2 regions of the Streptomyces sp. NBC_00631 genome follow, and region 2 is predicted to be linked to the other one. Evidence: riboswitches for the same ligand, from Rfam matches in the RefSeq annotation. Region 2 holds a riboswitch; the other holds the start of a gene.

Region 1 (3,405 bases), 2.0 Mb from region 2:
GGTAATGTTCGGTCATTCGATCAGCCTGTCAAGCAGGTCAGCACGTCAGCCGCCGGCCACGGCCGGGATGATGGAGACACCGACCCCGTCCGGGGTGGCGGTCTCCAGGCCCTGCTCGAACCGCACGTCGTCGTCGTTGACGTACACATTCACGAAACGGCGCAGCTTGCCCTGGTCGTCGAGGACGCGCGCGGAGATCCCGGTGTGGTTCTTCTCCAGGTCGGAGATGACCTCGCCGAGGGTGGCGCCTTCGGCGGTGACTTCGGCCTGGCCGCCGGTGTAGGTGCGCAGGATGGTGGGGATGCGAACGGTGACGCTCACGTTTTTACCTCCGGTCTGGGCAACGCCCTATTTCTCAGGGGACTCAGGCGAGCCCGGCCTCACGGAAAGACTCCAGATTCGGGCGAATGGTCGCGGTGAGTCCGGTTCCCGCAACCGCGTCCAGCGTCTTCAGTCCATCACCGGTGTTGAGTACAACGACCGACTTCGCCGGATCAATCAACCCATTCTCAATGAGCTTTTTGGTGACTCCAACCGTCACTCCGCCGGCGGTTTCCGCGAAGATTCCCTCGGTCCGCGCAAGGAGCTTGATGGCGTCGACGACCTGCTCGTCGGTGACGTCCTCCACGGCACCGCCGGTGCGGCGCGCGATGTCGAGGACGTACGGGCCGTCGGCCGGGTTGCCGATGGCGAGGGACTTGGCGATGGTGTTCGGCTTCTGCGGCCGCACCACGTCGTGGCCCTCCTTGTAGGCCACCGACACCGGCGAGCACCCCTCGGCCTGCGCACCGAAGATCTTGTACGGCTTGTCCTCGACGAGCCCGAGCTTGATCAGCTCCCGCAGCCCCTTGTCGATCTTCGTGAGCTGCGAGCCGGACGCGATCGGGATGACCAGCTGGTCCGGGATCTGCCAGCCGAGCTGCTCGCAGATCTCGTACGCCAGGGTCTTGGAGCCCTCCGCGTAGTACGGCCGCAGGTTGACGTTGACGAAGCCCCAGCCCTCGCCTGCCGAGTCGCCGATCAGCTCGGAGCAGAAACGGTTCACGTCGTCGTAGTTGCCCTCGATGCCGACGAGCTCGCCGCCGTAGATCGCGGCCATGACGACCTTGCCCTGCTCCAGGTCGTGCGGGATGAAGACGCAGGAGCGGAAGCCGGCCCGGGCGGCGGCGGCGCCGACCGCCCCGGCCAGGTTGCCGGTGGAGGAGCAGGAGAGGGTGGTGTAGCCGAAGGCACGGGCGGCCTCGACGGCCTGGGCGACGACGCGGTCCTTGAAGGAGTGCGTCGGGTTGCCGGAGTCGTCCTTCACGTACAGCCCGCCGGTCACCCCGAGCTCACGGGCGAGGTTGTCGGCCTTGACGAGCTTGGTCCAGCCGGGGTTGATGTTCGGCTTGGTCGCCACGTCCGCGGGGACGGGCAGCAGCGGCGCGTAGCGCCAGATGTTCGCGGGACCCGCTTCGATCCGCTTGCGGAGCTCCTCGGTGTCGTAGGCCGAGAAGTCGTACGAGATCTCCAGCGGGCCGAAACACTCCTCGCAGGCGAACACCGGGCCGAGCGGCACCCGGTGACTGCACTCGCGGCAGCTGAGGGCAGCGGCGGGGCCGAGGTCGACGGTGGAATCCGTGGTGCTTGCAACAGTCTGCACAGCCATGTGAGGCGAGGCCCTTTCTCCTCATCTTCCTCACGACGCATCTCGCCGTGAGACGGATTTGGCACCTTCCCTAGCCGGGAGCCTCGCGGGCGATCGACACTGATCGGCGATCTACGAGAACCGACTGGAGGGTTGCCGGGGCTTCATCGGGCCGTATCCCTCTGCCCCTCTGGATGAGCTGTATGCGGTTGTCAACGGCCGGTGACCCCAGGACATGCGATGGTCATCGGCGTTGTTCAAGACTGTAACCGAAGGCCAGGACAGTTGAGAGAGTCGTCCGAACCGCGAGATGGATCACACCTCGTCGTGTGACCGTGACAGTGAGGAGCCGCTGACCGTGCTGGAAGAAGTCGAGCGCTGGCTGGCCACCCGCTCCTGGTCCGTATCCGATCGTCCCCTGCACCGGGTCATGGCCGCCAAACGGTCCTCCGGGCAGACGGTCAGCGTCGTGCTGCCCGCGCTCAACGAGGAGGAGACCGTCGGCGACATCGTCGCGATCATCCGCCACGACCTCATGCAGCAGGTGCCGCTCGTCGACGAGATAGTGGTCGTCGACTCCGGCTCCACCGACCGCACCGCAGCCGTCGCCGCGGCGGCCGGCGCCCGCGTCGTGCACCGCGACGCGATCCTGCCCCGCATCCCCGCCGTGCCCGGCAAGGGCGAGGTCCTCTGGCGCTCCCTCCTGGTCACCACCGGGGACATCGTCTGCTTCATCGACGCCGACCTGCGGGAGTTCTCCTCCGACTTCGTCGCCGGCATCGTCGGCCCGCTCCTCACCGACCCGGACGTGGACCTGGTCAAGGCGATGTACGACCGTCCGCTCGGCGGCGCCGCCGGACAGGGCGGCCGGGTCACCGAACTGATGGCCCGCCCGCTGCTGAACATGCACTGGCCGCAGCTGGCCGGTTTCGTCCAGCCGCTCGGCGGCGAGTACGCGGCCCGGCGCTCCCTGCTGGAACAGCTCCCCTTCCCGGTCGGCTACGGCGTGGAGCTCGGCATGCTGGTCGACGCCCTGCACCTGGTGGGCCTCGACGCCCTCGCCCAGGTCGATGTCGGGGTCCGCAAACACCGCCACCAGGACGGCCAGGCCCTCGGCCGGATGTCCGCCGCGATCTACCGCACCGCCCAGCTGCGGCTGGCCCGCGGCCACCTGATCCGCCCCTCCCTCACCCAGTTCGAAAGGGGCGAGGACGGCTTCGAACCGCGCACGTACTCCGTGGACACGGAGGAACGGCCGCCGATGGTGGAGATCACGGAGTACGCCGAGCGCCGGGTGGCGTGACGTCATGGCCGACGTCGTGGCGTGACTTCGCCGTACGGCCGTATACGGCGGCGCGTCGGGCGCGGCCGTACGTTTGAGCGTTTACGGGCCGGGCTAGGTTCAGGCGTATGGCTTCTCCCATGGCTTCCACCGGCGGTGCCGAGGTGCTGGTCGCCTCGAACCGCGGCCCGGTCTCGTACGAGCTGCGCGAAGACGGTTCCCTGCACGCCAGACGGGGCGGTGGCGGGCTGGTCTCGGGGCTTTCGGCCATCGGGCCGGACGCGAACGCGGTGTGGGTGTGCGCGGCGCTGAGCGGCGGCGACCGGGAGGCGGTGCGGCGGGCCGAGGGCGGCCGGCTGCCGGCCGGGGACACCGGCGGGCAGCAGGTCCGGATGCTCGACATCGACGCGGACGTGTTCTCCGACGCGTACAACGGCATCGCGAACTCGGTGCTGTGGTTCGTCCACCACATGCTCTACCAGACCCCGCTGGAGCC
Region 2 (3,405 bases):
CTCTCGCAGGAGCAGCTGCACACCCTCACGGCGCACCACCAGTACGAGCCGGCCCAGGTCGGCCCGGCGGTCGACGAGAACGGTGTCGAGCGCAAGATCAAGGGCTCCGAGAAGCTCCGCGCCAAGCTGAGCAACGCCTACTACGGCGAGGACAACCAGATCCCGAAGCCGACCGTCGAGGAGTACAAGGAGATCACGAGCGGCCACGGCCACCACTGATCCGCGGCGTCGCCACGCCACAGCCGAAGGGCCCCCGTCCGGGGTACGGACGGGGGCCCTTCGCCGTGCCCGGAGCTGGATAGGGTAGGCCTGGAGAACCTCCCTTTCCCGTACGACGATCAGGAGCGGCCTTATGAGCGCTGTGACCCCCGCTGGAGGCGACACCGCGGCGGGCCGTTCCTGGCCCGAGGTGCTGAACGCGCTGCTGTACGGCCAGGACCAGAGCGCCGACGCGACGGCCTGGGCGATGGACCAGGTCATGCGCGGCCAGGCCACCGACGCCCAGATCGCGGGCTTCGTCGTCGCCCTGCGGGCCAAGGGCGAGACCGTCGAGGAGATCAACGGGCTCGTCCGCACGATGTACGAGCACGCCAACGTCATCGAGGTGCCGGGCCGCACGGTCGACATCGTCGGGACGGGCGGCGACGGCGCGAAGACGGTGAACATCTCCACGATGTCGGCGCTGGTGGTGGCCGGCACCGGGGCGAAGGTCGTCAAGCACGGCAACCGCGCGGCCTCCTCCGCGTCCGGTGCCTCGGACGTCCTGGAGAAGCTCGGCGTCAACCTCGACCTGACCCCGCAGCGGGTCGCCGAGGTCGCCGACGAGGCCGGCATCACCTTCTGCTTCGCCATCAAGTTCCACCCCGCGCTGCGTCACGCGGGCGCCGCGCGCGGCCAGTTGGGCATCCGCACGGTCTTCAACATCCTCGGCCCGCTGACCAACCCCGCGAAGGTCCGGGCCCAGGCGGTCGGTGTCGCGGACCCGCGTATGGCACCGGTCGTCGCGGCCGTCTTCGCGGAGCGCGGCAACTCCTCCCTGGTCTTCCGTGGCGACGACGGCCTCGACGAACTGACGACGACCGCCACGTCCCACGTCTGGACCGTCCGCGACGGCAAGGTCACCGAGGAGACCTTCGACCCCCGGGACGTCGGCATCGACCTGGTCCCCGTGGAGGCCCTGCGGGGCGGCGACCCGTCGTACAACGCGGAGGTCGCCCGCAGGCTCCTGGACGGCGAGACGGGCCCGGTACGGGACGCGGTGCTGCTCAATTCGGCGGCGGCCCTGGTGGCCTTGGACCCGGGTCCGGGCACGCTGGCCGAACAGCTCCGGGCCGGCATGTCCAGAGCGGCCGAGTCCATCGACTCGGGTTCGGCCAAGCGGGTGCTGGAACGCTGGGCGGCGGCGACGAACAAGTAGGGGCGGCGCCGTCAGGGGGCTGAGGCGCGGTACGGCACCGCCGGACCGCGCCGTCGTGGCTGGCCGCCGTTGCGGCGGAGAAGGAAACCCGGCGCCGGTGCCGATGAAATCGGCCGGCGTGCACCTTCCTTCTCCGCCGCAACGGTGCGCAACCACACGCGGCCTTCCCGGCGGTGCCGAACCGTCCTCGCCCCCATCCCGTCATCCGGACAGGAGTTGCGCGGCGGCGATCATCTCACTTACGTTTCTTCCCAGGTCATGAGTGACAGTCATGAGGCCCCGGCCGACTGTCCGGCAACCCTCCGTCCGTGGCGGGGTGCCCCGGGTGAGGACCAGGCCGTGGGCAGTGAGGTCCACGGCAAGCGCGGACCCCTCGCACACCAGGGGTCCTGGTCGTCGAGGAGCCTTCCGTGAGCAAGCGAATGCGATAGGGCCGCAGAGCCCCGCCTCCGCATCCCCCTTTTCCCCTGCCGCTGCTTGAGCGCATCCGCTCGCACGGCGGATTTCACCTGCTCACACGGGAGTTCACCCATGTCCGTCTCCACCGCTGCCGCCGCCCGGTCCGTTTGTGCCCCGCTGCCCGTTCTGGGCCGGGACGTCACCGTCCCGCTCGTCACCGGCGGCGAGGTCACCTACGCCGCCCTCGACTACGCGGCCAGTGCCCCCGCCCTCCAGCGGGTCTGGGACGACGTGGCGGCGTACGCCCCCTACTACGGCAGCGTCCACCGCGGTGCCGGCTACCTCTCCCAGCTCTCCACGGACCTCTTCGAGAACGCCCGCCGGACCGTCGCCGAGTTCCTCGACTGCCGCCCCGACGACCAGCTGATCTTCACCCGCTCCACGACGGACTCCCTGAACCTCCTGGCCCGCACCCTGCCCGCGGACTGCCAGGTCTTCGTCTTCGAGACCGAACACCACGCCTCCCTGCTGCCCTGGCAGGACACCCGGGTCACCTACCTCGACGCCCCGCGCACCCCGCAGCAGGCCGTGGCGACCCTGGAGCAGGCCCTCGCCGACCGTACCGCGCCGATCGAAGGGGGCTACGGCCCGGCCCTGGTCTGTGTCACCGGCGCCTCCAACGTCACCGGCGAGCTGTGGCCGGTGCGCGAACTGGCCGCCACCGCACACGCCCACGGCGCCCGGATCGTCCTGGACGCCGCCCAGCTGGCCCCGCACCACCCCGTCTCCGTCCGGGACCTGGACGTCGACTGGGTCGCCTTCTCCGGTCACAAGCTGTACGCCCCCTTCGGCGCCGGCGTCCTGGCCGGCCGCGCCGACTGGCTGCAGGCCGCCGAGCCCTACCTCGCGGGCGGCGGCGCCAGCCGCAAGGTCACCCGGCGCGAGGACGGGGGAGTGGCCGTCGAGTGGCACGAGAGCGCCGCGCGGCACGAGGCCGGGTCGCCCAACGTCATCGGCGCCTACTCCATCGCCTCCGCCTGCAAGGCGCTGACCGAGGCGGGCTGGGACACCCTGGTCGCCCGGGAGGAGCACCTGATCGCCGAGGTCCGCGCGGGCCTCGCCGAGGTCCCCGAGGTCAAGGTCCTCTCCCTCTTCGGCGACGACGCCCCGCGCGTCGGCGTGATCAGCTTCGTGGTGGAGGGCTGGAACAGCTCCCACTTCGCCGCCGCCCTCTCCGCCGAGTACGGCATCGGCGTCCGCGACGGCCTCTTCTGCGCCCACCCGCTGGTCAGGACCCTGCTGGGCTCCGACCCCCAGACCCAGGGCGAGTGCGGAGCGCCGGAGGCGGCACCGGGCGAGAAGTCCCTCAACGCCATCCGGGTGAGCTTCGGGGCGGGAACGCCGGACGAGCACGTGGAGCGCTTTGTGACGGCGGTACGGGAGCTGGTGACCGACGGCGCCAAGTGGACGTACCGCACGGAGGACGGCCGCTGCGTCCCGGCGGTGAGCTGACCTACCTGTTTTTTTGGGGGCGCGGGGAACTGCGCGACAAGCCACGACGCACCCGCAGGGAACCACACTGCGGGCCG

The links. A riboswitch is a leader RNA that binds a small molecule or an ion and turns the genes downstream of it on or off. The one in region 2 is predicted to bind S-adenosylmethionine.
Region 1: it holds a riboswitch for S-adenosylmethionine, as region 2 does, so the genes downstream of both, thrC (threonine synthase) here and OHB00_RS14495 (aminotransferase class V-fold PLP-dependent enzyme) in region 2, are expected to answer to the same signal.

What each region holds. Positions count from the first base shown of each region.
Region 1 is NZ_CP107734.1:5,143,099-5,146,503, forward strand. Features, by position in the region: gene OHB00_RS23480 (MoaD/ThiS family protein) at 46-321, opposite strand; gene thrC (threonine synthase) at 365-1,648, opposite strand; SAM riboswitch class I at 1,667-1,828, opposite strand; gene OHB00_RS23490 (glucosyl-3-phosphoglycerate synthase) at 1,986-2,930, shown strand; gene OHB00_RS23495 (trehalose-6-phosphate synthase) at 3,050-3,405, shown strand, end outside.
Region 2 is NZ_CP107734.1:3,158,269-3,161,673, reverse strand. Features, by position in the region: gene OHB00_RS14505 (cytochrome bc complex cytochrome b subunit) at 1-219, shown strand, start outside; gene trpD (anthranilate phosphoribosyltransferase) at 353-1,417, shown strand; SAM riboswitch class IV at 1,672-1,788, shown strand; gene OHB00_RS14495 (aminotransferase class V-fold PLP-dependent enzyme) at 1,949-3,328, shown strand.